2 regions of the Paenibacillus sp. QJM3NY_38 genome follow, and region 2 is predicted to be linked to the other one. Evidence: predicted binding sites of a transcription regulator. Region 2 holds the regulator's gene; the other holds the start of a gene.
The links. The regulator LexA, encoded in region 2, represses DNA repair genes until DNA is damaged. The targets are predictions, from matches to a motif close to CGAACATATGTTCG.
Positions count from the first base shown of each region.

Region 1 (9,551 bases), 3.0 Mb from region 2:
TCAAAGAAGAAATCAGTTTCTTTTAAAGCAATCATTTCGCCTGGTCGCATTCCCGTGAAAGCTAACAGGTGGAACATCTCTTTATCGAAGGGCAAGCCATGTTGATTCACTGTGGCTAAAAACTCAGCTAGTTCTCTCCTCTCAAGATATTTTTCTTCGATAGGATTTTTTTCGATCTCTTCAACGGTTAATGGTTTCTCCTGTATTTTTGCGCCAGTAGCGGGGTTATCTTTACGGTATTTTTCTTTGATTGCATATTAAATATCAAATTGGCCGTGACGTGTACACCCTCAATGTGCGACTTCGAATAGCCCTTATCATATAGATCATTTAATATATGTTGGTGCTTTTTAGGCGGAATTTTATCAATATTTACTGCTGCTATATATTTGTTCAAAATAGCTAATGAATTTTTGCGGAGTCTGATAGTTCCTTTCCTTACTTTCCCCCTTGAGTATTCTTCGAGCCACTCTAATGCGACTTTTTTGAAAGGGAAATTCTTGACCTTTTTAGTGTCGATACCATCTTCCTTCAATGAATGGATCGCTTTATCGACTCGTTCTTCGGCTTGTTTTTTCGTATCTCCTCGACGTTTGATTTGGTTACGTTTTCCGGTGACAGGATAGGGCGGGCCATCCTTTATACATACCCACTAAATCCTTGTTTATTTTTTGCTGGTACCTTGAAAAAGCTAGCCACTATTCCATCGACCTCCTAAAATAATGCCCCATGAAAATTCAAGATCTGATCAATATCTTTTCTATGTACGATGAATTTGTATGCTGAATTATAATATCTGCTTGCGAGATGGCTCAGCCTTAAGCTAATACGTCCATCACTGGTATAGTCCAAGTCATGAAATTTGACCGGTATGGAATCAGAGAAATATTGCAACTCATTTTCCTCTATTCTTTCGAACGGTCCTCCTAAATCGAAGAGGAGCTCTTCTTGTGACACCAACGTCTCTTTGTCGACTTGAATAATGATTTGGGAAGGTTCTATATAATCTCCGGCTGGATCATAGTATGCATAGAATGTTGTCTCCCCGAGACTTGCTTGTGTTTCTTCAATGGCATGGTTCGTTAAGAGCTGCCTGGCTGTCTCAAGAATTAGTATTCCTTGAAGTTCTCTTCGCTGGATTTGTTCAAGCTTCCGTTTCGCCAACTTTAAGGGCACTTTGAAAGTAGATGATAGAAATTGCACACCCTCATCTTGGCGATCGGGTATTTTTAGCTTGGATATCATATAGAAAGGCATAGACGCATATAACACAAAGTTTTCAGCTTCAGCTTCTTGACCTTCTCGGAAGAGTGCGGGCATTTTACGTTGATCACCTGCATGTCGTAACACATGACACAATTCGTGAAAGAAAATTTTGCGCTGCTGTAAACCAGTTAATCGTTTATCAAGAATTATGATTTTTTCATTGTTATCAGAAACTGATTTGCATGTATCGTACCTCAGGTCAACATCAAATGTTTCTGCGATACGATCAATATCCAGTAGTGCTTCGGCACTCCAAAATCTATGCAATCTGTAGTGTTTAGATATTGATTTCTCAAGTGTCGTCTCTTGATAATGGGAAAATAACATAATTGCACCTCTGATTAGAATGTATGTTCGGTTTAGTTGTAAAAATAATAGCCGTTTCCGGCTATGAGGGACGTTTAGGTTATTTGCTTTTTATATCTTTCGTTAGGTTCTGATTTGTCCCAGGATTCACCTTTCTTGTTAGGAATGTATGTTCGTATCATGAGTAAAAAGAAAAGCCCGATGGTGGGGCTTTTTGGAACTAAGAAAGATTAAATAAAGCGCTCTGCAGTTAATATCAATTTTTCTTTATGAGGTATCAAATCTGCAATATCATCGAGGGCAATTGTGGTTTTATCATCATCGTTAAACTGGATCATCGTGGTTTGCAGAAGAACGATTTAATTATCGTTGCAGCGCGTCCATCGGTCGGAAAAACAGCCTTCGCCTTGAACATCGCTCAGAACGTGGCCGCCCGTATTGAGGAACCTGTCGCTATTTTCAGTTTAGAGATGTCAGCCGCACAGTTGGTCACACGGATGGTCAGCGCAGAGGGCAATCTCCAGGCAAGTAGGCTCAAGATGGGTGATATGGGGTCCGAGGATTGGACCAAGATGGCAGCAGCTGCTGGAGCCTTAGGCGGAACGAATATCCTGATAGACGATTCCCCAGGAATCACGGTTCATGACATTCGGTCGAAATGCCGCCGGTTGAAGAAGCAAGAAGGGCTTGGGCTGATTGTGATTGATTACCTGCAATTGATCTCCGGTACCAGTCGAGGCCGTGGAACGGAGAATCGGCAGCAGGAGGTGTCCGAAATCTCCCGGACTTTGAAACAGTTGGCGAGGGAACTGGAAGTTACAATCATCGGACTTTCCCAGCTCAGCAGGGGGGTAGAGCAGAGACAGGACAAGCGGCCGATGATGAGTGACCTTCGGGAATCCGGTTCGATCGAGCAAGATGCCGATATCGTTGCGTTCTTATACCGGGATGACTACTACAATCAGGAATCCGAAAAGAAAAATATCATCGAGATCATCATCGCTAAACAACGGAATGGTCCAGTGGGTACTGTGGAGCTGGTGTTCCTGAAGCAATTCAATAAATTCGTCAATTACGATCGGGTGCATTCGGATCCCGGTCCGCAGCCACCAAAACAAAACAAGGTGGCCGATATCAATAAGCGCCGTTGGGCGTGAATGGAGGAAGGATGATGGGGAGTCCATGGAGCAAGTGGAGCGTGTTCGAATACATGAGACATCGGTTCATGCACACTGGCAGTGTTCCTGATCGTCAGGAGCTGCTTATAGAGTTTTCAGACATGGAATCTTCAGAGATTGATGAGGGTGTCAAAGAATTTCAGCTCGCTATCGAGATAGGAGGCGGGAAGCTTGCGCAGTGAAGTTCGAATCGATCCGTATTTTCAGGATACACCTTATGACATCATCTATGACGATAAAGGACGTTTAATCGGAGAAGTTTTTGTACTACTAGGTGTAGCACGGAAGGAAGGGGTAGTTAGAAATGAAGCTTATGGCTATAGACCACGGAACAAATTACGCAGGATGGGCAACCATGGGACGCGGAAAGCCCCTCGATTTCGGGATCCGGGATTACAGCAAGATAAAAATGCCAGACGTACTTGATGCGATATATCAGGATACATTTCGAATGCTTAAGCAGGAAAGGCCTCATGTGCTCATTTTAGAAAGGCCAGTTCATTTCAAAAATGCCAATAGTGTGCTTGCTTTGGTAGGAGCTTATTCCATGGTTACGTTGGCAGCCCTACATCTTGGTGTGAAGATCGCAGAAGTGCGTCCGTCTGAGCTTAAAATGCAAACTGGTAAGGGAAATGCAGACAAAGAGACAGTCGCTATTGAAATGCAGATGTTGTTTGATTTGGATTATGACGAAATTGCGATACCAGTTTTGTACAAAAGAGATGATCCAAAAGGGAAGTACAAGACTGGGGATGTAAGAGAACGGCTATTTGATCCATCAGATGCTATTGCTCTTTGTTGGGCCTATCATCAAAAATTCATTAAAGGAGCTGCTTAAATATGATTAAAAACTTCGCCAAATTCACTGCAACTATGGGAAAAGGAATTAAAGTCGGGGATTCGGATGTTGAAATCAAGTTGACTTTGCCCCTCAAAGTGGTTCAAGAAAATTTCTTGTTCTTGAGTACCAACCAAGGTGAGAAGATCAATGTTTTCCTGGGAGATCCGCAGGCTGCCTTAGACTTTGGGGACGATGAGGAAGACATGTATAGACCTTGGACAGGACGTCGAGTCACAACAGATGCTTCCGGTGTGGTGACATCTGTTGAGCAGTCGGATGAGCAAAAGGATGAAAATCAGGTTGAACTGGACTTCGAAGAATCCGGAGAGGGAGCTACTGAACACAGTGATGGAAAAGCTGAGGATCCTGCAGGGGACCCACCGCCGGCAGAGGAAAGCAGCGAACTGAATGATGAAAAGGAAATCATGGGTGAGGGTTCAACACAAGAAGGTTCTGATCTTCCGGAATGGATGCAAGAACAGCAACATGAGGAAAAATCGGATGGGCAGGAAATGACCTTCGAGGACTCTGATCAGGATACTGCAACTGATGGTGTTTCTGAGGCTGAGGAGACTCAGGCATTCGATGAAGAGATTAGCAAGGAGGAGCTGGAACAGTTCATCCTGAAAGAACGTCCTTCCTTCGAAGATATCCCGTTGGATTTCCCATTGTTCTTGGAAAAGCGTCTGAATGAGGGTAAGACATGGGTTGAGATTTCAAAGATTGCTGGCATCCCTTCTAGCCAAATTCAACCGAAGTGGAAGAAGTATAAGGAAATGGTCACCAAGATGATGAGAGACGGTGGAGCCGCTTAATAGCATTCAAAGTCAACAACCCCGGTCGCAGCAGACCGGGGTACCTAATTACATGGTTTTAACAGAACGTCAGTTCTTGTGGGATGGGGAAGCAACATGAAAACATCGGTACCTAATCGTGAAAATGAATTGAAGGGGTCACCCCCGAGTAAAGTCATGAACTATAAGCTTTGTCCGGATGAGTTGGCACAGATTGTTGGAAAACCCATTCCAGCATCGCATAAGAAGCCGATCAAGTTCAGAACTAGAAAGAGTAGTGAATCAACATGAGGAAAGGTATATCGGGATTAAATAGTCATCAAAAACGATTCATTGACTGCTTTAAACAGATCACCTATAAGCAACAAAGTTGGCAGGTTTGGAGTGATTTCATATACATGTCCGCCTGTGCTATATCCAACCGATTTGATAAAGAACGATTTGCGGAGCGGGAAAAGTATTACTTAGATCGGATAGGTAGGTATGATGCCAAAGAACAAAGGCTGTTTCCTGAATTATTCGCATCCGTTGTGGATGCACTGGATGCAGATCATGAACAAGATTTTCTAGGCAACTTGTTTATGCAACTTGAGCTCAGCAACCATTGGAAAGGGCAATTTTTTACACCGTATCTTTTGTGCAGGCTCATGGCAGATATGCAACTTGGAGAAATTGACGGCCAGATAAGTAAGAAAGGATACATCAGTGTCAATGATCCTGCATGTGGGGCAGGAGCAACGCTCATCGGCTTTGCAAATGCAGTCATGGCTAAAGGCATCAATTATCAGGATCATATTCTTTTCGTTGCCCAGGACATCGACCAGACTGCTGCACTTATGTGCTATATTCAGCTGTCACTGCTCGGATGCCCTGGATATGTGGTTATAGGGGATACATTGAGCAATCCAGTAATAGAAGACTTAAGGGATCATGATGTCTGGTATACTCCCCTCTTTTTCTCAGACGTTTGGCATTACCGGAGAATCTTCAAAGCAATGGACAAGATGATTGGCGGAGGTAGAAAAGAGATCAATGGAAAAGCGAAGATAGAAGCTATTAAACCAATAAAGGCAACACAAAAAGCGAATCAGGATGAGCAACCACTGCAGCTAACCCTGTTCTAATCCCAGGAAAGAATCTTCTCACAAAGGAGATGATAGGATGGCGATTTCACCAAAAGCAATTCAGCTGATTGATCAGGCTTTGAATCCGCTAATTGAATCCGGCTGTCGCATTGAGCAAATCAAAATGGTCGTTGCTGCAAGTGCAGAGATTGCTGATTATGGGTTTGTTCAAACAAGATCCGGAGCATTGCGAGTGGAGCCGAATAACTTTGTCCCGGGTGGCAAGGCATATCTTATTGAAGATCATTACAAAGGATTCAAGTGGGTTCGATAATACAAGGGCTGCAGCCCATCAAGGAGCTGATAACAATGAACGACTATGATGATTTCTATAGCGAACCGATTGATTTCGAAATGCAAGTTGATGAGTTTAAGTCATCGCTTATGGCCTCTGTCAAAGATGAATACAAGGCAGAAATGGCTCGACTTCGGAAAGAAAACGCTGAATTAAAGCCGGTCAAGGAACGAATGCGAGAAATCGAATTCGAACGAACTCGCGAAAAAGATGATTTGGAACGCGCAAAGTTTGATGCTTTTAGGGAAGCAAAGAAAATGCGTTTAACTGAATTACTGAAAGACTACAAGGCAATGATTTATACCGTTGATTCCAACCGAATCTATGAGCCTAAATGCAACCTTTGCGATGACAACAGACAGGTTGAGTATAAGACCCCGCTAGGAAGAACAGCTAAAGAGGATTGTTCTTGCAAGACATATACAACAAAGCACGAAATCAGAGAAGTTGCTGCATCGTATATTGAGCATTATTCGCCTGAATACGGAATTAAAGTCGGATATTACGATGAACAACGTGAAGAACGGGTCACGCCACATCAAATGTACAAAGACGGGACCTCATATGCAGCAGTAACACCGTGGACTTATTTTGAAGACAAGGAAGAAATACAGAAATACTGCGATTGGCTCACAGACAAGGAAGGGCAGGAGAGATAACGGATGAAGGCCATAACCATAATTCAACCCTGGGCGACGCTGATTGCTATCTTGGAAAAGGGCAATGAGACTCGCAGCTGGGCTACAAAGCACCGCGGCCCGATAGCAATTCACGCCGGCAAGAAGATCGATCGGGAAGCATGCGAGGTGCCAGAAATCAAGGCAGCATTAGTGCGGCATGGGTATTCAGTCGATAACCTGCCAACCGGAGCAGTTGTTGCGATTGCAAACCTAACTGAGTGTTGGTCAATCGGAACCGACTATCAAAGTGGAATGCCGCTGCTATACAACGGAACAGGCGGGCAAGACAAGCGTGTCAGTTTAAAAGAGGATAAGTTCGGTTTTTACTCCCCTGGCCGATATGCATGGGAAATGTCTGATGTGAAATGCTTGGCAGAGCCGATTCCTGAAAAGGGTATGCAGGGACTCTGGAATTGGGAGGGAATGTCGGCATGAGAGAACAAAAGAAACTGACAAATCGGCAGGCTGATGCTCTGGAATTTATCAAAAACTTTGTGAATAAAAACGGTTATCCACCCTCTATTCGTGAAATCACGTTGGGGATGAAATGCAGCTCAGCATCTACAGCGTTCAAACTTGTTGAGAAATTGGATCAGAAAGGTTACATCAAAAAGGGCGACGGTCCTCGCGCAATTAAAGTCATAAATAAAGGACGTGCAGACAAGGCAGAGCGGAGAGCAGAACGATATAAAAATCTTTTAATGGATCTAAATGATGATTTAAATGTTGTTGAAGCCCGTGAACAGATACTAAAGGAAGCGCTGGAGAAAATAGTACGACTTGGACTGGGTGAAGGTTTAGGCGGAGGATACAAATACAAAGAAGAACATCATGCAAAGGCATTGAGCATAGCAGGAACGGCGCTAACAACTCTTTACCCAAAGGAGGAAGAACATGGATCAGCCAAAACCAATTTGTGACCTATGTGAGGAAAAAGAAGCAGTGTGTGTGATGAAAAACCAAGTGAATGGAAACAAAATGAAGGTCTGCTCGGATTGTTATAAAGATTTCTGGGGAAAGTGACACCGAAAGATCAGAAAATAAATAAGACCCCCTAATCCTTGGCCGGGTCGGGGGTCAATCGGTAATATATTCCTCTCACCGATTATATCACAAAGGGGATTGAGGGGAATGGCGATGGCATGGGGACAAGGGGAACTTTTCGCTAAAGCATCTGAGGATGAGATCCAAACGACGGAATTCTACCTCAGCAATTTTAAATCCATGCAGCTATTCATGAGCGACTTCGAAAAATACCAGAAAGAATTAGCTCAGGTAGCAATTGACGGAGAAGCAGCTCGTCGCATCGATCAGGAAGATCTCCATGCGGATAAGACGGCGAACGCTGTAATCTTGACCGAAAAACAGAAGTGGGTTTACGGACAATATAGAATTTATTCTTCAATGATACGTAGAGCCCACAGTCAGATTCTCGAAGACGAAGTAAAACAAGCGATCGACCTTCGATTTCTGCAAGGGTACAGCCGGAAGGAAACCATTTTGTTTATGAAGCGCGGCGTTGCGCATAGCACCGTGGACCGGCGGATCAGCGAAGGCATCGAGAGCATGGCCAACACGTTAAAGTTGATGCGATTCTTTGAGGAAATATGCAAAGAATTTTGACGACAAAGTGGGGGAAATCGGGAAATGCTGAAGACCACCTGATGATTTGGCCATGTTACGATAGGAGCATAGAAAAAGGCGAGAATGACACGCACGGCTGCATGAATGCGGCATATGACCGGGGCGTACCTCTTCTCTTTTCTTCTATTTAATTATTCGTGAACAAGAGGTTTCTCAATTATCAGGATCATTAGCGATTTGAAAGTATGCTTCATTTCTAAAAATTCATCTAACGATACGATCATCATTGATTACACATGAGGATTAATAGTTTAATATTCAAAGGCAAAAAGGAGGGAGGGTCGTCCCTCAGTCAATTTTGGTGACTTTCGTGACACCCTCTCAGTGTTTAGGGTACTTCAATTTTCAGTTTCTTTTGAAAAAGTTATATAAAAAATAATCGATGCTATTATGCAAATTATTACAGATAAAAGAATGAAAACATCTTGCATCATTGGTGTTAAATCCACCAAAATAAGAGATAAATTTCCTAATATCGAACCTATGGGTAAAGAAACTAGAAGTAACAGAATGGTGATAATCCCTATTGTGTGTTTACGCTTATTCATCTTACTGTTTTGTCAAGACTATAAGACACGAAACGGGTTGGCTTATTATAGTTGCCAGTTTTAGTTTCAGTAGCAATTACCTCTTGGGTTATAGTGCTGATGGCGTCTCTAATTTGTCTCCAGGTACCCCGCTCCTCATAAAACTTCATTCTGAATTCTCTTGTATTATAAATAGAGGATTCAGGTGGTCCTGAGTATTTTGTTCCTTTTGTGTATTGTGCTGTAATAGTTATTTCGGCACCGATAGCACCCTTATCCCAAGGAGAACCTGAAATAGAGCCTTTTAGAGAACCTGTATATGTCTGGGATAATGTTACGTCCTCACCTTTAGCCACAGAGAATTTGAATTCATCTTTGACAAGTACATCTGACTGAGTAACACTTTTGCTAGATGTAATCCTATAAACATATGTTGGAGGAAGAAGGGCCGATGGTGAGTTATTACTTTGTATATTTCTATCTTGAACGCTTTGAACTTCACCATATTCATAAATAGTAATTAATCCAGCATCAGGATTGCTTTCTTTCAAATCTTGAATGACTTCCTGTGGTATGGATAGACCATTGGGGTTTAATACTATTGTTTCTTGGATTTCGTTTGCACTAGCCAGTGGTGTAAGTGGTGTGATCGCCATAAACAAAGAAAGCGAAATTAATAAAACAGCTTTTTTAAACATTTTCATCCTTCTTTCGTTTAGAATTGAAAAAAATTAAATCTTCGGGGAAAAATCAAAACAGAATTTCTATAACAATGTATTACCTAGCGACCTCCTTTCATCTTTTTTTTGAATTATTATGTAAAATATAGTAAGTCGATTATATTATACCAAATAGATAATGTAATTCAATTTAAATTTAACACAAATAATGGAATT
Region 1 is NZ_CM149665.1:6,040,897-6,050,447, reverse strand. It holds gene AC0VZ8_RS28000 (ImmA/IrrE family metallo-endopeptidase) at 715-1,593, opposite strand; partial or broken gene dnaB (replicative DNA helicase) at 1,839-2,729, shown strand; gene AC0VZ8_RS27990 (hypothetical protein) at 2,741-2,932, shown strand; gene AC0VZ8_RS27985 (crossover junction endodeoxyribonuclease RuvC) at 3,055-3,588, shown strand; gene AC0VZ8_RS27980 (hypothetical protein) at 3,591-4,406, shown strand; gene AC0VZ8_RS27975 (N-6 DNA methylase) at 4,673-5,509, shown strand; gene AC0VZ8_RS27970 (hypothetical protein) at 5,547-5,783, shown strand; gene AC0VZ8_RS27965 (hypothetical protein) at 5,819-6,463, shown strand; gene AC0VZ8_RS27960 (ASCH domain-containing protein) at 6,467-6,919, shown strand; gene AC0VZ8_RS27955 (LexA family protein) at 6,916-7,404, shown strand; gene AC0VZ8_RS27950 (hypothetical protein) at 7,616-8,107, shown strand; gene AC0VZ8_RS27945 (hypothetical protein) at 8,673-9,353, opposite strand.
Region 1: AC0VZ8_RS28000 (ImmA/IrrE family metallo-endopeptidase) is a predicted target of LexA. The motif match lies at 1,735-1,748, and genes of this name have one in related genera.

Region 2 (21,352 bases):
ATATGGCGGGTATTCTTAAGCATGCACGCGCGTTTGCCGCGATCACGAACCCAACGGTTAACTCGTACAAGCGTCTCGTGCCTGGTTACGAAGCACCTTGCTACGTTGCATGGTCTGCAAGTAACCGCAGTCCGATGATTCGTATCCCTGCATCCCGTGGCCTCAGCACGCGCATCGAAGTGCGTAACCCGGATCCGGCGGCTAACCCGTATCTGGCTCTGGCTGTCATGCTGAAAGCAGGCTTGGACGGCGTTAAGCGCGAGCTGTCGCTCCCTTCTCCAATTGACCGTAACATCTACGTGATGACGGAAGAAGAGCGCATTGAGGAAGGCATCCCTAGCTTGCCTGCAAACCTGAAAGAAGCGCTCAACGAGTTGATCCGCAGCGAAGTCATCTCCGATGCACTCGGTGATCATGCGCTGGCTCACTTCTATGAGCTGAAAGAGATCGAATGGGATATGTACCGCACGCAAGTTCACCAATGGGAACGCGATCAGTACATTACGATGTATTAATAGAGGAATCCCTTGCGCCGTATGGCGTGAGGGTTTTTTGTTTTTGGGCAGATGATGTGGAATGATAGCTATTCTTGTTTCACCCCCGAAATGCCCCCATTTAAGAATGGGTAGCTGCTTTCCAAACAGGGCTTGTGGGATTTAGTTGAAGTCATATAAAGTAGTGGGGCAGGATGAATGTAGTGGATGAAACAAAAGGAGATCAGTAAATGGCGATTCTAAACGACCATGAAGAGAAAGGGACCCGAGCAGAGTTCACCTTTATATCTCGTATTCCTAGTGAGGATGAAGGATGCCAGATCAATTTTAAGTTTTATGAGGCTAGCCGAATCATTTATGATTTGAATTTTGGGTGGACGAATTTGACGATCCGGAATTTTATTTCGGTAACTGCTGAATTCCCCTTGGAGTACTTAAATGGTTTTAAATTAGATGGTTTATTTATGTCATTTGAAAAACATTTATACCAGCTGAGCTGGGAACCCATGGAACAAGAAGGAATCTATCAGTTGCGTTTTTACGGATCGGAGCAGGATTTTCAGTTAAAGGCCGACAAGGAATCTGTCCGGAGATTTGGTTCCCAATTTAAACAGGACTGGGATGAGGCTCCGCTAGTTTAATAAAAGTAATCATTTTGACTCATGGTTATGGAGAATCGTTTATAGAATGCAACCTACTACAGAATCACCCTCTATATAAGGGGAGATTCTCTTTTTTTGTTCTTTTCGGAAGAGGGGAACCTTTGCTCACTTCCATGACTCTAATTAGATGAGGTGAATCGGTTGGAGCTGGATTACTTGAAGCAGATGACGGTGATGGACACACAGACACTGGATAAAATCATGAACTTGTACGGAAATGATATCTGGAATTACGCTTATTTTCTGACCAAACAGCAAGCACTGGCAGACGATATTGCTCAAGATGTGTTTATTAAAGCTTATTTTGGCATACATACATTTCGCGGTCAGGCGTCGTTAAAAACGTGGCTGCTCACGATCACACGACAAACCGCGTTCCGGTACAAAAAGGCGTTTTTCTTTCGGAAAGTGACCCTTAAGGACAGACTGCACATCGATGCGTCAAGTCGGTCCGCGGAACTGGAGTATCTGGACGGGCAGTACACGGATGAAATATGGGCCATGATTATGACTTTACCCAGGAAGTTTAGGGAGGTGCTCATCTTGGACCTTTACTATGAGATGTCAATCAATCAGATTGCGGAGTTCCTAAACCTAGCGGCGGGTACCGTAAAATCCAGACTGTATCGGGCAAGGAAAAAAGTGCAGAACCTGTTAAAGGAGAATGGAGATGAATGAGGATAAACCAGACTGGTATTCCCGGGTTTCAAAGGGACCTTTTCCAATTGAAAAATTTACGGCTGAAATGAAAAAAAACGTCCAGATGTCCGTGATCCGTGACGAAGGCAAGCCTAAGCGCCGAAAGTATCTACAAGTTGGCTTTATAGGCGTGCTGCTGCTTCTGGTTATGTTACTTGCCATACAGCTGCCTTTTGACGTTGAGGAACAACAGAGAGCTGAGGATGTACCAACACATAAGGAGGAGATAATTCGGGCACAAGGCTTTACAGATCAGGGAAGGCTCATTGTGGTTGCTGTGGAAAACGAAAAAATCACGACACTGGGAGCTCCTAGCTGCTTCGGTATCGAAACGGACCAATCGTTTACCGGAAACTACATCGTACGATATAGCTATAATGAAGTTACGGATGAAGTAACCACGCTGGATGATCTTACTTTTATTCAGCCAACTTCTGCAGCTGTCCATATGGTTCGATTGCCGTTTCAGGATGCGGATGTATTTATTCTTACACCGCAATATCAGGACTGTCATGCCATACAGATCTACGCATTCGCCGTGGAGCATGATACGGGCAAGGCTGTGCAGCTCAGGTTTCAAGATGAATTAACGGTGTCCTATACTTCCTATTACAGACCAGGTACTGCACCCATGGTGAAAGACAATAAGCTTGTTCTGCAGTCCACGGAGGGGCCGGGTGGGGAAGGCTCGCCGGATTATAAACCTTTACGGCTGTATCGGCTGGATCTTAAACAAGGCATTATGGAGCAAACAAACTAGCTATGATCAAGTTTTTGTGATCTATATAGAAAAAGCAAGAGGTTACCATCCAATTAAGGGAGGTAACCTCTTATTCATAGATCTATGAGATTAGTGGACATCCCGGAAGAGTCCGATTACTTTACCGAGAATAGTAACATGGTTCAGGCGCAGTGGCTCGTAGGTAGGATTCTCCGGTTGCAATCGTACATGATCCTTCTCTTTATAGAAGGTCTTTACAGTTGCTTCGTCTTCCTCTGTCATCGCTACTACAATGTCGCCATTGTCTGCAGTTTGCTGCTGGCGCACAATGACATAGTCACCGCTGTGAATGCCAGCTTCGATCATACTGTCACCGACAACCGACAACATGAACACCTTATCGTCGCCTACATAATGCTGCGGGAGCGGGAAATAATCCTCAATGTTCTCCATGGCTGTAATAGGAACACCTGCAGTGACTTTACCAACAACAGGCACTCTGGCAATGGTGTGGGTAAACAGATTCGCGCTATCGGACTCTTCTTGGCCAAGCAGCTCGATTGCTCTTGGTTTCGTAGGGTCACGGCGAATTAGGCCTTTCTTCTCCAAACGGTCAAGATGTCCATGGACCGTTGAACTGGAAGCTAGTCCGACAGCCTCTCCGATTTCCCGGACAGAAGGCGGGTAACCCTTGCTACGAACTTCGTTGCGGATAAACTCTAAGATCGCCAGCTGGCGGCTGGATATTTTCGACATGCCGTATCAACCCCATTTAGTAACGTTTGGGAAAATTATAACATAGAACTTCCGTTCGTACAAACATAAGTTCTAAATATAAATAGAACAAATGTTCTTTTAGGTATTGAATCAAACAAGTGTTCGTGTTATTATAGATCCATAAGAGAACACTTGTTTGGGAGATGATGATTCCATGTTGAAATACAGTACATACCGCAGCATTTATGAGAACGTTCCAGTGCAAACGATGAAGTCCCCGGAGACTTGGATCCATCAATTAAAGTCCAGAATTGAATCCATTCCTTTTATAAAGCTTTTATTCATCCTGTTGATCGTAGCTTCTTTTTGGACAGGGGCATACTCTGTTTTTGCTGGGGGGATGGACAAGCCCACAGGGGAGAAGCAGGTTATTGTTCAATATGGTGATAGTTTGTGGCGGATTGCTTCCCTTCATAAACCGGCAGATATGGATACACGAGTATATCTGGATAGCATCCGAAGAATGAATGGATTGAAAGGTCCGGATATACAGGCCGGAGAGGTGTTGTCTTTACCAGTCTGGTAATGGGATGACACTAACAGAAACTCTTTCCTTATATATGTCCCTACTTCTCGCTTCATATTTGTAGTATTGCCTGACGATGTGATTTCACGCAGTGTAAGCGTGTTTATAATAGACGAGTATTGATTTCTTAACAATGAGGAACCCATTTATGGGCATCATATGTTCATATTTGTTCTTAATAAGAGTTTGCAAGGGCGCTGTTGCCTTGACAAGCTCTTTTTCACATGTTTAAGTTATACATGATATCGGAATTGGAGGAGAAGTCATGGACATCGATACTTTGGTTGAACGCATCAATGTACTAGCAAGAAAACAGAAGAGTGAGGGATTGACCGCGGATGAGCTCAAAGAACGGGCTGAGCTTCGGGAAATATACCTTAACAATATTCGCAGTAACTTTAGACAACAGCTGGAATCGATCGAATGGGTTGATGAAAATGAACAAAAAGGCGGCCCGCGATTAAAGCATTAGTCGATGAACTGGCATCTGGATCTACAACAGTGGATTCAGGGACCAGATAGAAGGATAGAATTATAATACTTGGGGTGCCGGTATTCGTGGGAATCGAATACGGTTACCCCAAGTTTATATGGATTGGCAATATTTTGAAATTGAGTTCAGGGGGAACCATATGTCACGATCATGGGAAAGAAAAGTCAACAAAAATATGTCACAGCTCAACAAGCAGCGTAAGAAGCAGGGGCTGACCTCGTACCAAGGCTCTGCCGTTAATGATAAGCATGACGTGTTTAAAGGACGTAAGTATGTACTTCCATTAGTGCTTGTTGCATTGGCTGGTTTGTATGCGCTTCTCGGAACGGCGACGTCACAGGCAGCCGGCGGAAGTAATGACGTGTTGAATTGGGTTGGTGTCAGCTTGTATATTCTGTTGGCGCTTATGATTTTCTTGCGCAAGCCTTACTTGAAGATTGAGCGTGCTTCCGTATCCACGATGAAGTTCAATCGGGAACGTCGTTTGGCTGTATCGGAAATCGAGAAAATCAAATTGGCTTCGGGCTCTGTTGTGATCCAAGGCAAGGGAAAAGCAGGCAACTGGGTATTCTCGCGCATGATGAATCTTTATGATACGAAAGCGATGGGCGAAAGATTGGAAGAGTTCGCAAAGACTCATCAAATTCCAGTGGAGCATAATTAACAAATAAAATAGATCACAGTGTATATGAGGAGTGGGAGAGACATGCCGATAGCTGCGGTTTTGTTTGATTTGGACGATACCTTGTTGTGGGATGAACGTAGTGTGGAAGAAGCGTTTGAAGTGACTTGCCAGGCCGGAGCGTACGAGACCGGCGTTGATGCCAAAGCACTGTTGGCCGCAGTACGGGAAGAAGCGAGAGCATTATATGAATCCTATGATACCTTTGCTTTTACCAAAATGATCGGAATTAACCCTTTTGAAGGCTTGTGGGCTAATTTTACGGCTGGATCGCAGCCTGAATTCAGACAGCTGCAGGAGCTGGCACCCGTATACCGCAAGGAATCATGGCGGCGCGGACTTCAGCGCCTGGGCGTTGATAATGAAACATTGGCCCAAACGTTGGCCGAACAATTCGCTGCTGAACGCAGAACAAGACCATACGTATATGAAGAAACGTTTGAAGTTCTGAAGGAACTGCAGGGGAATGTAAAGCTGCTGCTTCTTACGAACGGAAGTCCAGATCTGCAGCAGGAGAAGCTGGACGGTGTTCCAGAACTGGTTCCTTATTTTGATCATATTATCATCTCGGGCGATTTTGGCAGAGGAAAGCCGGATGTTTCCATCTTCCAGCATGCACTCGATTTGTTAGGTGTCGAGGCGGATCAGGCCGTGATGGTGGGAGATAAGCTGACCACAGACATTAAAGGCGGAAATGCGGCTGGACTGCATACCGTTTGGATCAATCGGGTAAACCGACCTCATGATCCTTCCATTCAACCGAAGTTTGAGATCAAACATTTATCGGAGCTGCATGCCATCATAGCATCCCTATAAACTATGCAATAAAGAGCTTACACCCTTATATTTGGGTATTCGATTGTACATAGGAACAGCCATAACTGCGGAATTCTGCGGTTATCGGCTGTTTTTTTGTTAGTTATACGATCGGACTACAACCTTGCAGCCTGGCTATGATAAACGTCACACAATTGTAAGCTGCATGAGATAGAAGTAACAGAATAATGCGATATAATGGAATAGGAAATTTAACGAGGTTTGGAAATGACCATTACGTGTTTGAACCATACATAGCCCTATTTTGTAAAAGAGGTGTAGAGCATGACCCGAAAAAAGATGGCCCTAATTGCAGCTATGGTGCTGATGGCGGTTGCGCTTGCCGCATGCAATGACAGCAAGGCAGAATCCAGTGACGATGTGATGGCGGAACCCATCATCGTCGAGCTGTCTCTGACACCGGAGAGCATTAAGGCTGGCGAGAAGGTATTGATCGAAGCGAAGGTGACACAAGCCGGAAGTCCGGTGGAAGATGCGAACGCTGTGGAATTTGAAGTCACGCTGGAAGGCGGCGGCGTTCAGGCGAAGGTCCCGGTTAAGCATGATCAAGGCGGGGTATACAAAATGGAGAAAACCTTCGATGAGGCAGGAACCTATCGGATTGTTTCACATGTCACGGCGAGAGGACAACATTCCATGCCGTTAAAGGAACTGAAGGTAACAGAGTAACGCATTGCAAATAAATAAGGCAGCGCATGATCCCGGTAAGCGGATTGATGCGCTGCCTTATTCCATTTTCCTGTTCAATCAGCTTCCATGAACCTTAGGGCTTATTGGAATTGAGGATCTTCTACCGGTGTGGCTACCCATCCGTTCTCCTCAATGAAAAGACGAACGGCGATGATTTGCTTGTTCTCCATCAATGTGAAGAAGTGAGGTGTGTTTTCCGGTACGGAAATGACATCGCCTGGCTCAAGCTCTACATTAAAATAACCGACATCGTCGGAGCCCTTAATAATGAAAATTCCTTTTCCGCCGACAATCGCACGGATTTCGTCTTCCGAGTGGGTGTGAACCTCTTCGAATTTTTTCAGCAGGTCCTCTATATTAGGCGTGGACTCGGATAGTGTGATGACATCCCAGATTTTGTAGCCGCGTCTTGCAGCCAAGTCACGAATTTCTTCATCAAAGATGTCCAAAATGCGCTTCTTATCGTCATCACTCAGCTTGAAATTTTCTTGAAGCGCTGCCGGGAGTTTTTCCATATTCCAGTGCTCGTAAACAACCTCTTGGTTATTCAGGAATTCCCGAACATTCTCTTCCCCAGTAATGCGTTCGTTCGTGTTGCGAATCACAATCTCTGCCATAGCTTTAACCCTCTTTCTCCCGTTGGATTAATATGTATTATAGCCCCCCTCACAGCATTTGTCATCTGCAAATGTTGATTTGTACCCATTGCAACGCAATATTTCGGCTTTTCTATTGAAAAATATTCTGATACACTAAGATTTAACGTTTTCGGGGGAGGTTTATGAGTTGAACAAGCCTAGCTTACAAGAAGTACTTAAAGAACGAATATTAATTCTTGATGGTGCCATGGGCACAATGATCCAGCAGGAGGACCTCTCAGCTGAAGATTTTGGCGGTCCGGATCTTGATGGCTGTAATGAAATGCTGGTCATTCATCGGCCGGATGTCATTCAGAAAATACATGAACAATATCTTGAAGCAGGTGCCGACCTGATTGAAACCAATACGTTTGGCGCAACCTCGGTTGTGCTTGCTGAATACGATATACCTGAACTTGCCCGAGAAATTAACCTGAAAGCGGCTCACTTGGCCCGCGCAGCGGTTGAAAAATATTCCACGCCGGACAGCCCGCGTTATGTGGTCGGAGCGATGGGGCCGACAACGAAGACGCTCTCGGTTACCGGCGGTGTGACCTTTGCCGAATTGATTGAGAGCTACGAGGAGCAAGCCGTTGCCTTGATTGAAGGCGGCGTTGATGCACTTCTGCTTGAAACATCGCAGGATACATTAAACGTGAAAGCCGGGAGCATTGGGATCCGCCAAGCGTTTGATAAAACGGGAGTCACGCTCCCAATCATGATATCCGGAACGATTGAGCCGATGGGCACGACGTTGGCCGGACAAAATATTGAAGCTTTCTACATTTCATTAGAACATCTGAATCCCGTATCCATTGGCCTAAACTGTGCAACGGGCCCGGAATTCATGCGTGACCATATTCGCTCCTTATCCGAAATGTCCAGAAGCGCGATCAGCTGTTACCCTAACGCGGGTCTCCCGGACGAGAATGGGCAGTACCATGAATCTCCTGAATCGTTGGCTCAAAAGATGGGTGCTTTTGCTGAAAAAGGCTGGCTTAACATTGCCGGCGGATGCTGTGGGACAACACCCGACCACATTCGCGCATTAAAACAAACGATGGATGGCTTCTCCCCACGACCGCTGGATGGTGGACATTTGCCGGCATTATCCGGTATCGAGCCGGTATATATCGAGCAGGAAAATCGACCGTACATGGTAGGGGAGAGAACGAACGTTCTGGGTTCCAGAAAGTTTAAGCGTTTAATCGTAGAAGGTAAATACGAGGAGGCCTCCGAGATCGCCCGTGCACAGGTCAAGAATGGCGCGCATGTCATTGATGTGTGCGTACAGGATCCGGATCGTGAAGAATCGGAAGATATGATTAAGTTCCTGGAGCTCGTAGTTAAAAAGGTTAAAGTGCCGCTTATGATCGATACGACGGATCCGGCAGTCATTGACTTGGCGCTGCAATATTCGCAAGGGAAAGCGATTATTAACTCCATTAACCTTGAAGACGGTGAAGAGAAATTTGAGCATGTGATCCCGTTGGTGCATAAATACGGTGCCGCGGTTGTCGTTGGAACTATTGATGAGTCCGGTCAGGCAATCCATCGCGATGACAAGCTCAAGGTGGCCCAGCGTTCATATGATCTGTTGGTGAACAAATATGGGGTCTCGCCAGAGGACATTATTTTCGACACACTTGTATTCCCGGTAGGTACGGGGGACGAGCAGTATATCGGATCAGCCAAGGAAACGATTGAAGGCATCCGCATAATTAAAGAAGCCATGCCAAAAGTGCATACCATTCTCGGTATCAGCAACGTTTCCTTTGGATTGCCGGAAGCGGGTCGTGAAGTCTTGAACTCTGTATATCTGTACGAATGTACGAAGGCCGGATTGGATTACGCAATCGTGAATACGGAGAAGCTGGAGCGTTATGCCTCGATCCCTGAAGAAGAGCGTCGTCTAGCCGAGGATCTGATTTACAGAACCAATGATGAGACGCTGGCGGCTTTTGTCGCGGCATTCCGGGATAAGAAGGTAGAGAAGAAGGTTAAGGTATCCAACCTGACGCTTGAGGAGCGACTTGCATCCTATGTGGTGGAAGGTTCCAAGGAAGGACTCATTCCGGATCTAGATGAAGCATTAACCAAATACGGCGCGCTGGAAATCATTAATGGACCTCTGATGGCCGGGATGACCGAGGTTGGACGTTTGTTCAACAACAACGAACTGATTGTCGCGGAGGTGCTGCAAAGCGCCGAAGTAATGAAAGCCTCCGTGGCTTATCTCGAATCCTTTATGGAGAAAAACGAGTCGTCTGTCAAAGGGAAAATCATGCTTGCCACCGTGAAGGGGGACGTGCATGATATCGGTAAAAACCTGGTGGAGATCATCTTATCCAACAATGGTTACCAAATCATTAATTTGGGTATAAAAGTACCACCGGAGCAAATTATCGAGGCATACCGCCGCGAGCAGCCTGATGCTATCGGCTTGTCCGGATTGCTCGTGAAGTCAGCCCAACAGATGGTATCCACCGCTCAGGATTTGAAGAACGCGGGGATTAGCGTTCCGATCATGGTAGGCGGGGCGGCTCTTACACGAAAATTCACGAAGACCCGCATTCGTCCCGAGTATGACGGCATGGTGCTTTACGCGAAGGACGCAATGGATGGTCTTGCCTTGGCCAACCAGCTCAGCGATCCGGTCCAGCGGACGAGAATCGCGGAAGAGATTAAGGCAGAGCAGGAAGCCGATGCTGCGGCTCCGCAAGTGGTTAAAGTAATGCCAAAGCTGTCAGAAGGACTGCGCTCCAAAATTTCGACCGACGCTCCTGTATATTTACCACCGGATATGGAGCGGCATGTGCTCCGAAATTATCCGATTTCGCATATTCTGCCATATATCAACATGCAGATGCTGTTAGGACATCATTTAGGTCTGAAAGGTTCAGTGGAACAGCTGCTTAAAGCCAAGGATCCCAAGGCGGTATCGCTTAAGGAAACCGTTGATGGGATTCTGGAAGAGGCCGTTCAATCGGGGATCATACAGGCTCATGCGATGTACCGTTTCTTCCCGGCACAGTCTAGAGGAAATGACATTCTCATATACGATCCAAAAGATACAACAAAAGTATTGCATACCTTTACGTTTCCGAGACAGCAGGTTGAGCCGTACCTGTGCTTGGCGGATTTCCTGAAATCCGTAGACAGCGGGGTTATGGATTACGTTGGATTCCTTGTCGTTACAGCCGGTCACGGCGTCGGAAAATTGTCCGGGGAATGGAAGGACAAGGGTGACTATTTGCGCTCCCATGCACTTCAATCGGTCGCACTGGAAACGGCAGAAGGGCTGGCGGAGCGGATTCACCATATGATGCGGGATACGTGGGGATACCCCGATCCGGCAGACATGACAATGAAACAGCGCTTGGGTGCGAGATACCAAGGCATTCGCGTATCCTTCGGATATCCGGCCTGTCCGGATCTGGAGGATCAGGAACCGTTATTTAAATTGATGCAGCCAGAGGATATCGGCGTTCATCTTACCGAAGGTTTCATGATGGAACCGGAGGCATCGGTATCCGCTATGGTCTTCAGCCACCCGGAGGCTCATTATTTTAACGTGGATAAAGCTTAACATTTGAATACCGGTACAGCCGGTTTGAAATCCTCCGATTGTTTCGGGGGATTTCTCCGGTTTACAACCGAAAGGGGAGAAGAGGGATGGAACTCTATTTTTTAGGGACAAATGCGGGGGTTCCTACGCTGCAGCGTAACGTGACCTCGATTGCACTGCGTTTGCTGGAAGAACGAAGAAGTCTGTGGCTGTTTGATTGTGGAGAAGGCACGCAGCATCAAATATTGAAATCCCCGCTCAAGCTCTCCAAGCTTGAGAAGGTATTTATTACCCATATGCATGGTGATCATGTGTTCGGTTTGCCAGGTTTGCTGTCCAGTCGAGGTGCCCAAGGGGTAACTTCACCCCTGACGATATATGGTCCCCCAGGTTTAAAGCTCTTCATTGAAACTACGCTGAGCATCAGCCAATCGCGCGTACCCTATACGATGGAGGTCATTGAGCATACCGGGGGCGTGTTGTTTGAAGACGATCACTTCCTCGTGGAATCGGCAAAGCTGGATCACAGGGCCGAGAGTTACGGATACCGTATCGTGGAGAAGGATCTTCCCGGCAGTCTGGACTTGAAACGGTTGGCGGATTATGGACTCAAGCCAGGACCGCTTTATGGCAAGCTGAAAAGAGGGGAAAGCGTGGAACTCGGCGACGGACGATGGATTCATGCCTCAGATGTGCTCCTGACACCGAAAAAAGGGAGAGTGGTCACGATTCTCGGGGATACAAGGCCATGCGCTGGCGTGGAGACTCTGGCCAAAGGAGCCGATCTTTTGGTTCATGAAGCCACTTTCATGGAGGATCTGTCGGAGCTCGCGCACGAATACTATCACAGTACGGCTAAACAGGCGGCGGAAGCAGCGAAACGGGCTGAAGCAAGATCGTTATTCCTGACCCATTTCAGCTCCCGGTATAAGGATATAGAGCATTTGCAGCCGCTGCTCAAGGAAGCGCAGGAGATTTTTGAGAATACACGCTTGGCAGAGGACTTTGGCTTGTACCCAATCCAGCGCAAATCATAAGCAGGAACAGCTGCTATTTACAGGGAAATATCGAGGGATTGAGTGAATTATTTTCCGGGAAAGCGCAGGAAATGACAAAGCGGTTTATAATCACTAACCCTTGGACAGTCTTCGATCTCTTTCGACTATTTAGCTGCCGGACTGAAGAGCTGTCCACGAACCTTGCAACCGGAAGTAGCCTTCTTTACAATAATACTAACCGGGGTTTCTACGTAAGCAAACATCTGCACAGAGTATGAACCATGGTTATACATATTTATTTTGATATATGACGATGAGTAACGACACGGCGATGCCGAGAACGCTAATACTTTAATCAATGAATCATTTATGGCGTGAAGGAAAGAAATAAAGAAGGTGCTATCAATTCATGGAAAAACCAAAACCAAAAGGATTGCTGATTGACCTGGATGGAACGCTGTATCATGGCCGTTATCGGATTGAGGGAGCAGACCTTCTCATCGAGCGGCTGAAGGAAATGCAGATTCCGTTTCTGTATGTAACGAATAACTCATCACGAACACCGGAGCAAGTGGCCGCGCATCTGATGGAGATGGGAATACCTGCCTTGCCGGAGGAAGTATGCACCTCCTCCCTGGCTGCTGCTAAATATATTGCTGAGGAGTCGCCGGGTGCCAGAGTGGCGATGCTTGGCGAAGAGGGGCTTCGTGAAGCGCTATTGTCTGCAGGTCTGAACATCGTGGAGCAGTCCCCTGAATATGTCATTCAAGGAATCGACCGCTCGTTCCATTACGAGAAGTTAACCCGTGCCGTTCGCTGGATTCAGGAGGGAGCCGCGTCGATATTGACCAATCCGGACTTGCAGCTTCCATCGGATACCGGCTTGATGCCCGGTGCAGGTTCGCTGGGCGCTGCGATCGAAGCCGCTTCCGGAGTGAAACCGACGGTCATCGGAAAGCCGTCCTCGATATTAATGAAATTTGCTTCGGATCGCCTTGGTTTGGCTCCGGAGGACACTTATGTAATCGGAGATAATATACGTACGGATATCGCGGCTGGCGCGCATGCCGGCTGTAAGACGGTGCTCGTTATGACCGGAATCACGACCGATCTCAATATGGAAGCCCATATGGAAGCCACTGGTGTCACACCCGATTTTATCTGCCGGGATTTGAGTGAAGTGAAAGATCTGCTGTGTTCATGATGAGTGAGAGTGTACATATAAACTTTTGTGATTGACGAAAGGGAAGATGAATGATGCCGGAACTGCCGGAAATGGAAAATTACCGAAGATTGTTATCGCAGAGCATTTTGAATGTGCCGATCACGAATGTCGTCGTGAACCGTGAAAAATCACTGAATGTGACCGTTGACGAATTTACTTCCGTGTTAAAGGGAAGCAAGGTCATTTTTGTGGAACGTAGAGGCAAGCACCTCATATTCCATTTGCATAACGGAGGCAGACTGCTGCTTCACCTGATGCTGGGCGGCATTTTGTATTTAGGGCATAAAGATGAGGAGCGTCCATCAAGGTCGACCCAGGTCGAGATCACCTTTGGTGATCAGGTGCTGTATTTTATCGGACTGCGTCTGGGTTACTTGCATTTCCTGACAGCCAGAGAGACGGAAAATGCGCTTAAAGAGCTTGGTCCTGAACTTCTGGATCGGCGAATGACCAAAGCGCGCTTTGTCGAACGGATTGGAAAACGGCGGGGCGCTTTAAAAACTACGCTGGTCAATCAGCAGGTTGTCGCGGGGATCGGCAACTGTTATGCGGATGAGATTGCCTTTGATGCCCGCATTCACCCGCTGTCCAAAATCCAGGATTTATCGGAGCAGTCTTTAGAGCAGTTATACGAGAGTACCGTTAAAGTGATGCGCGAGGCGACGGATGGCGGCGGATATATGGAAATGCCGTTTCAGGAAGGGGATACCCTGACGGGGGCATACAACGACGAGTGCAAGGTGTACGATCGCGAAGGAGAGCCTTGTGTTCGCTGCGGTGCTCCGATCGTAAAGATGGAGCATACCTCGCGCAAAGTGTTCTTTTGTCCGAACTGTCAGCATGAAGTCTAAAGTCCGAATTGGGAGCCATGTCAGCACACGGGGCGGATTTCTCGCAGCAGCCCAGCATGCAGCCGGGATCGGTTCACTAGCCTATCAGTATTTTCCGAAAAATCCGCGCAGTCTTCACTTAAAGATGCCGGACGTCCGCAATGCCGCCGCCTGCTCCGAGTTTTGTCAGGAACAAGGACTCGTTTCGATCGCGCACACCCCATATCCGACGAATATGGCGGTTGGCTTAACCCGGGGAGAAGCGTTTTACCAGTTGACGGTAGATTCCCTGAAGAATGATCTCATGATTGCCGAGGCTTGCGGATCGCTGGGTATCGTGGTTCATTTTGGGCATCTCAAGAGCCAGGATATCCTTGAAGGGTATCAGAATATTATCCGCTGCATGAATGATGTGTTGTCTTCCTGGACGGGAAGGGCTAAGCTGCTGATCGAGAATCAGGCGGGGGATCATGGATCAATGGGGATGACGCTTGAAGAGAGCGTGAAGGTCAGACAGCTTGCTGATTATCCGGAGAAAATAGGCTTTTGCCTGGATACCTGCCACTTGTTTGCCGCCGGAGGTTGGGACATTTCGAATACGGATGAGCTCCTTGCCAGGGGCAAATCGCTGGGCTATTGGGAATCTGCCGTTGCCGTTCATTTGAACGATTCGAAATATGGGGCCGGCTCAAGAAAAGATCGCCACGCCCGCATCGGACAAGGTATGATAGGAACAGAAGCTCTGAAACGTCTGGTTCTGGCACCGGAACTTGCAGGCAAGGCTTTTGTCCTGGAAAGTGAAAAAGGGGCTGACGGCACGCACCGGGAAGACATCGCCAAGGTGCTGTCCTGGTCCTGATTAAGGGAGAGAGTAATATGATTCATCTGTATTTAGACGACTGGCGCCCCAATCCGAAAGGATTTGCGCTGGCACGAAGCGGGGAAGAGTGTTTGCTGATGCTCCGTGAATGTGAAGTGGATGTTCTGTCCCTTGACTTTGAATTGGGACATGGCCAAATGAACGGCGGAGACGTGGTTGCAGCCATGATCGCGGAAAAACTGCAGGCCCGAGAAATATATTTGCATACCTCAAGCCCATCAGGCAGAAGAAAAATGTATGAGCTGCTCTATGAGCATATGCCGGAAAGTGTCCGGGTTCACAATGGTCCGATGCCGGAATCCGTTCTGCGGGAAGTCGCCCAGGGTTCAAGATGATTGAGGTAACGCAGCGTGAATTGACGGAGAGGCTTGAATGGCACGAGCGTCTGACGAAACGGGATGCGAAAGCGGATCCTGTCATCGTATTTTTACATACGCCATTCTGCGGCACATGTGCCGCAGCGCGTAAGATGATCAACATTGTAGAACATGTGGTGCCGGACGTGCAGCTGCTCGAAGCCGATGTGAACTTTCTTCCGGACATTGTGGAACGGTATCAAATCCGCAGCGTTCCTGCATTGCTGGCTATTCAGTCGAGTCCCCTCCCGGCACCGGAGGTGCTGTACCGGATGGGTTCCGTGCAGGATATCGTGAGTTTTGTGAGGAGTGTGCAGCCATGATTTCGCTACAGCATTTGTCGCTCGTCAGAGGGAGCCGTCAGATTCTGGATGATGTTAGTATCGAGATGAAGCCGGGTCAGAACTGGGCCATCTTGGGCAGGAACGGATCAGGCAAAACGACGCTGCTGGAAATGATGACAGGATATATGTTTCCTTCCAGCGGGCGTGTGGAGGTCCTTGGCCATGTTTACGGACAATGCGACGTTCGCGAGGTCCGCAAATCGATCGGCTATATTAGCCAGTCGTTATTGGAGAAATTGACGCTGAGCGACCCCGTCTGGGAGGTTGTGGCAACAGGGGCTTACGCCTTTCTGCGCTTCTACCAGGACATACCGGAAGAGGCCAGGAACCAGGCCCATGCCCTGCTGAACGAAATGAATTTCGGCCATCTGGCGGAGCAGCCGCTCGGGATATTGTCACAGGGTGAACGTAAAAAGGTAATGTTGGCACGCTCCCTCATGGCCGATCCGAAGATTCTGATTATGGATGAACCGTGTGCGGGCCTGGATTTGTATGAACGGGAGAAGATGCTGCAGGAGATTGACAAGCTGAGGCAGCGCGAAATTACGGTTGTGTATGTCACGCATCATATCGAGGAGATTGTCCCTTTATTTACTCATGTGGCGCTCATGAAAGACGGCCGCTTAACGGGTGCGGGAACAAAAGAAGAAGTATTAAACCATGAACTTATCAAACAAACTTATGATATCGACGCTCAGCTGGAATGGGATGGCGGACGTCCCTGGATCAAAGTTATTTCTGGAGGTTAATCCGTTTGGATGAATTAAATGTGATGCAAGAGCATGAGGAACAGAATCAAAGTCACCGGGATTTTCACAGCAAGTGGGTATGTACGGCAAACCATGGGTTTGCTCCTTACGCCCAAGAAGAGCTGCGCCGGATGTTTGGCAGTATAAAGAGCACGATGATGATACCGGGTGAGGTGTTTTTAGCGACAGTCGGCAGCTCCGAAGATGAGGCGAAGCGGCTGATTACGTCTTCCCCGCCTATTTTTCTGCGGCATTTGTTTCCGGTACATCTGGAGGTGACAGCCGATACCGCTGGCGATGCATTGCATGCTGTCGTTGAGCATGTCATGAAGCGGGAGGAAATCGGCCGCAGCCGTGTATCCATCCAGATCCGAAAGACGGAGAACAGCTCGTGGAAGGAAAACCCCGCGGCCCTTCGGGATGAATTACAGCATCGCTTGGCTGCGCTAGAACTTGAATACACGGTACAGGCACCGGAGTGGATCATTTCACTATTCGCTGCTGACAGTGTCTGGTATGTTGGCGTGTCACGGCCGGAGGACAACCTGTCGGATTGGAACGGAGGCGCCGTCCGCTTTCAGCGGGAAGAGGGACAAATCTCAAGAGCCAAATTCAAGCTCCTTGAGGCGGAGAAGCAGTTCGGAATTCCGTTTGATTCCTTTCGCAAGGCTGTCGATATCGGAGCAGCGCCTGGCGGATGGACCTCCTTTTTATTGGAGCGCGGCCTGCAAGTTACGGCCATTGATCCGGCGAAAATGCATCCATCACTCGATGGTCACAAAAACCTCCGCGTGATTCACAAGAATGCAGCGGACGTATCGTTTAGAGACTCTGAGTTTGACATGTTGGTGTGTGATATGAGCTGGAGTCCTAAACAAATGGCCAGAATGGTAACCGGGCTGCTGCACAGTCTTCAGACGGGCGGCACGGCTGTCATTACGGTTAAGCTGCTGACTAAGAAACCGATGGCGCTGGTGAAAGAGATCATGTCGGTGTTTGAAGAGTCCAGAATGCAGATTCAGGGAGCAAAGCAGCTGTTCCACAATCGGGACGAGATTACGCTATATATGATTAAGTATTAAAAAAGTCTTTACAAGTCAATGTATTTTGTTCTATAATGATTCCAAAATTAACCAACGACAACGATAGGGAAAGCATCCCGCTATTCATCACGATTCAGTGATGTGGCGGAGTGCTTTCCTTTTTTTGTTGTGCTTGTAAGTCAGGGGAGAGGGCGTTGAGATGAATCAGCCTTGCAGATTGGTACATGGGGAAGTGTTGAGCGAGCGTTACGTGATTGACCGCGTGATCGGTGAAGGGGGCATGAGTTGTGTATATCTGGCTGAGGATCTGAAGCTGCCCGGGAAGAAATGGGCAGTGAAGGAGAGTTTGTCTGAACCCGGTATGCAGCGCACCGTTCAGGACGAGGCACAGCTTCTGATTAAACTCAGTCACCCGCGGCTGCCGCGCATTGTCGATTTTTTTCATGCTCAGGCTAGCGGCTACACCTATTTAGTTATGGATTATATTCAGGGCATGACATTGGAGAAGTACTTCCGGGGATATCGGGGGAATGTGAATCCGGACTTCATCATGGAACTGACGGAGCAACTGCTGGATGTTTTGGAGTATCTCCATAATCACGAACCTCAGGTTGTATTCCGGGATTTAAAGCCATCAAACATTATGCTGACCGATCAGCTGGAGGTTCGACTCATCGATTTTGGAATCGCCAGAAGCTATAAACAGGAGAGTGGCGAGGATACCGTCAAGCTGGGCACGGTTGGATTTGCGGCGCCGGAGCAGTACGGAGGAAGGCAAAGCGATGCAAGATCGGACCTGTATGGGCTTGGAGCGCTTCTGCTTTATCTCTCAACCGGCGGTAAATTCAGTGAATGGATAACGGGCGTGGAGCGACATATCCGTGGCGATTTACCAAGAGCACTTGTGCCCGTTATTCGAAAGCTGCTGCAATATGCTCCGGAGCATCGATATCAATCCGCGGCAGAAGTTCGTTCAGCGCTCAGTAGGCATCAGTCGATCACTGCGAATATATCAAGTGCTCAGTCCAACACGCTAGCCGGGACGCTTGTGGCAGCCGTATTGGGGGCATCATCCGGTGTAGGAACAACCCATAGCTGTATCGCATTCGGGCATTACCTGGCTTCAAGGTACGGGAAGGTAGCGATCGTAGAAATGAGCGCAAAATCCACCGCCTTTACCCGGATTCAGGAAATTGCCGAGGGCGGGAAGCTGGGGTCTATCCGAAAGTTCGAAATTAACGGGATTCACTTTTGGCGGCAAACAGCCAGAACGGAAGTTATTTCGCTGCTCGGGGGCAGTTACGATGCGGTGGTGTTGGATTTGGGAGCATACCGGGACAGCGAACGGCTTGAGGAGTTTCTTCGGGCCGATCTCCCTATCGTTATCGGATCAGGAGCGGAGTGGCGACAGCATGATGTGGTAACGCTGGCCCGGATGCTGTCAAGACATCCTCAGCCGGCCAGGATCTACGCACTGCCTCTTGCTGGGGAAGAAACGATTCAAGAGATGAGAAGAACGCTAGAAACGAATAGAGTTCATTCCTTGCCCCTGCAATTGGATCCGTTTGAATTGCCTGACAGCAGCCGGGAGGCATTTGCACAGTTATTTCAGGACTACTTGCCGCCGGCAGAAAGGAAGCGAAGATTCAGGTTTCTAAAGAATTAACTGCATATGAACTGAAGGAGATGAAGCAATGCCGATTATCAGGAGGCGCAGCCGCAAACTGATATTTGCTGGACTAGCCGGCGCAGCCGTAACAGCTGCCGTATGTGCCGGCGCAATGCTGTATTATGTGCACGGCTATAAAGAGCAGCAGAGTATAGAGCGTACTAAATACGAGCAGCGAATCACGGAGCTTGAAGAGACGCAGCTTCAGCAGCTCAATTCAATGAAGGTTGCATGGGTCCCGTTAAAAGATATTCCGCCTGGTCATTTCATCGATGCGAAAGATATTAAGGAGGTGCGTTTGCCTGATGACGGTTCTTCCGGCAATCTGTTCTCGGTCAAGGAAGAGATTGCCGGGAAGGGGGCCAAGATCGAGCTGCTGCAGGGAACACCGATTACCCGCTCGATGCTCTTTGAAGAAGAGCCGACACCGTCCGATCTTCGTCATCGGGAGATGAAGTCCGTATATCTGCCAAGCGATTTACGCCAAGGGGACGTGATCGATGTAAGGGTCCAGTTTCCAAGCGGACAGGATTACATCATTTTATCCAAGAAGAAGATCGACAGGCTTCAATATCCGGCGTTCTGGACAACGTTAAGCGAACAGGAGATTTTATTGCTTTCCAGCGCTTTGGTGGATGCTTATCTGCATAATGCCACACTCTATGCACTCACCTATGTAGAGCCGGAGCTGCAAGAGAGAGCAATACCTAATTATCCTCCGAACGCTGAAGTAACGAAGCTGATTGGAAGCAACCCGAATATTGTGAAGAAAGCCGAGAAACACTTCGAGGTTACGCTGCGAAACACGCTGGAAGAGGATTTAAGCAAGCTTCAGCCGAATCAGCAGGCACAGGTATCCGACATGCATCACAACTCCATCTTCGCTAGTGGGGCAAGAAGTCCAGACTCCTGGAGTCCTGCGTCCAATTTAAGCTCCCAAACGAAATCTTCAACGGATACAAAACGGAATACTGCTGACATCCGTCCTGACGACGAGGATAATACAGAGACTCCGCTCCGTGAAGAGCGGGATTCAGAGGCGGAGCAGATTCTGGGGTCATCCGGACCGCCAGAAGCCGAGGCGGGCAGTGATAAGGAATCAGAAGAAGCGGAGTTGATATTCTCAAGTCCTTAGTAAAGACAAAGCTAAGCCCTAAGAACAGATGAGCGATTGAAGGAGTGTAATCAAAGTGAAGACATGGATATTTACAGGCATCTGTGATAAGAGCGACATGCTCCTCTACATGTGCAAAATATTAGCCAATGGAGACAACAGGGTACTGCTCGTGGATGGTGCGATGGATGCGAAGTACAAACATTGCATAGGCGTGATGCACCCGAAGTTGCCGGTTATGGAGTTTGCCGGATTCGACGTGGCAACCGGATTTGAGAACTATACCTCGCTCATGAACTATCTGGAAGAAACAGACGAGAAGAAGTACGACTATATCGTCATGGACGTGGAGAAGTCGGAATTCCTGGACAAGATGCAGTGGGATACAGCAGATGCCCATGTTTGGGTTAGCGGGTTCGAGGTAACCGGGCTGCGCAAGAGTACGGCTTTGCTTGATGAACTAAGAGCCGCAAGAACAGATGATCCGCTCCCTCCTTTTCATCGGGTATATGTTCAGGTCATTGAAGATTTGATGGATGAGTCCTACATAGAAGGCTATCTGGAAGACAGCCGGATTCAGTGGCTGGGTCCTCCCGTGAAAATGCCGTGGGATGAATTGTTCTTCGCCTTGAAAATAAAAAATGAACATGCAGGAAGACTGGGTATTAAGCCATTATCCAGACAATATAAACGATCGCTTACCGAACTTATCCGCCTGTTAACGGAAATGGAGCAGCGGCATATTCGCCGGGCACTTCGGCAAGCAGGACGGAGGCATGCATGAGTCTGATTGCTGTATGGAGTCCCTTGAAAAGCGGCAGCGGCAGTACGATGCTGGCCTCGAGTTTACCTATCGTATTGGCGATTGAATATCCGGTCAAAGTGCTGCTCGCCCATGGTGGACATGCAGGGGAGCGAGTGGAACAAGCTTTTTCCTTTAAGCGGGAATCGTTTGATTATATGACGGCATTTCAAGATACCGGAATGGATGCCTTGGAACGACTTCGTACAAGCGGGAGGCTGAACCCGGAGAATGTACGCAATTATACTTTGCCGCTCCTGTCTGATCGGCTGGATCTTTTATGTGGACCGAAACCAATGTCCGCTGATGATATACAGACTGCAAGCAGTGCGGAGGACAGAAAACAGGCGGAACTTATGACCAGAGTTATGGAGTTCTCCAAGCGAAGTTACGACGTCACGGTGGCCGATGCAGGTAATGGAGTTCCGGGAGCGGTAGATCGCGCGATACTTCAAGCTGCCGACTTCATTGTGGTTGGTTTGAATCAAAATTTGCATGTACTGGAGAATAAGCTTGAACAGGAGGGGCTGCCCCCTGAACTGAGGGACAAGGCAA
Region 2 is NZ_CM149665.1:3,011,813-3,033,164, forward strand. It holds gene glnA (type I glutamate--ammonia ligase) at 1-515, shown strand, start outside; gene AC0VZ8_RS14000 (hypothetical protein) at 725-1,135, shown strand; gene AC0VZ8_RS14005 (RNA polymerase sigma factor) at 1,298-1,834, shown strand; gene AC0VZ8_RS14010 (hypothetical protein) at 1,827-2,615, shown strand; gene lexA (transcriptional repressor LexA) at 2,706-3,332, opposite strand; gene AC0VZ8_RS14020 (LysM peptidoglycan-binding domain-containing protein) at 3,508-3,879, shown strand; gene AC0VZ8_RS14025 (DUF896 domain-containing protein) at 4,145-4,351, shown strand; gene AC0VZ8_RS14030 (hypothetical protein) at 4,512-5,036, shown strand; gene AC0VZ8_RS14035 (HAD family hydrolase) at 5,079-5,870, shown strand; gene AC0VZ8_RS14040 (FixH family protein) at 6,156-6,560, shown strand; gene AC0VZ8_RS14045 (cupin domain-containing protein) at 6,662-7,198, opposite strand; gene metH (methionine synthase) at 7,368-10,808, shown strand; gene rnz (ribonuclease Z) at 10,895-11,824, shown strand; gene AC0VZ8_RS14060 (TIGR01457 family HAD-type hydrolase) at 12,195-12,989, shown strand; gene mutM (DNA-formamidopyrimidine glycosylase) at 13,043-13,861, shown strand; gene AC0VZ8_RS14070 (deoxyribonuclease IV) at 13,851-14,699, shown strand; gene AC0VZ8_RS14075 (cyclic-phosphate processing receiver domain-containing protein) at 14,717-15,055, shown strand; gene AC0VZ8_RS14080 (thioredoxin family protein) at 15,052-15,399, shown strand; gene AC0VZ8_RS14085 (ABC transporter ATP-binding protein) at 15,396-16,169, shown strand; gene AC0VZ8_RS14090 (SAM-dependent methyltransferase) at 16,175-17,251, shown strand; gene AC0VZ8_RS14095 (serine/threonine protein kinase) at 17,412-18,878, shown strand; gene AC0VZ8_RS14100 (SAF domain-containing protein) at 18,907-20,016, shown strand; gene AC0VZ8_RS14105 (hypothetical protein) at 20,072-20,779, shown strand; gene AC0VZ8_RS14110 (CpaE/TadZ family protein) at 20,776-21,352, shown strand, end outside.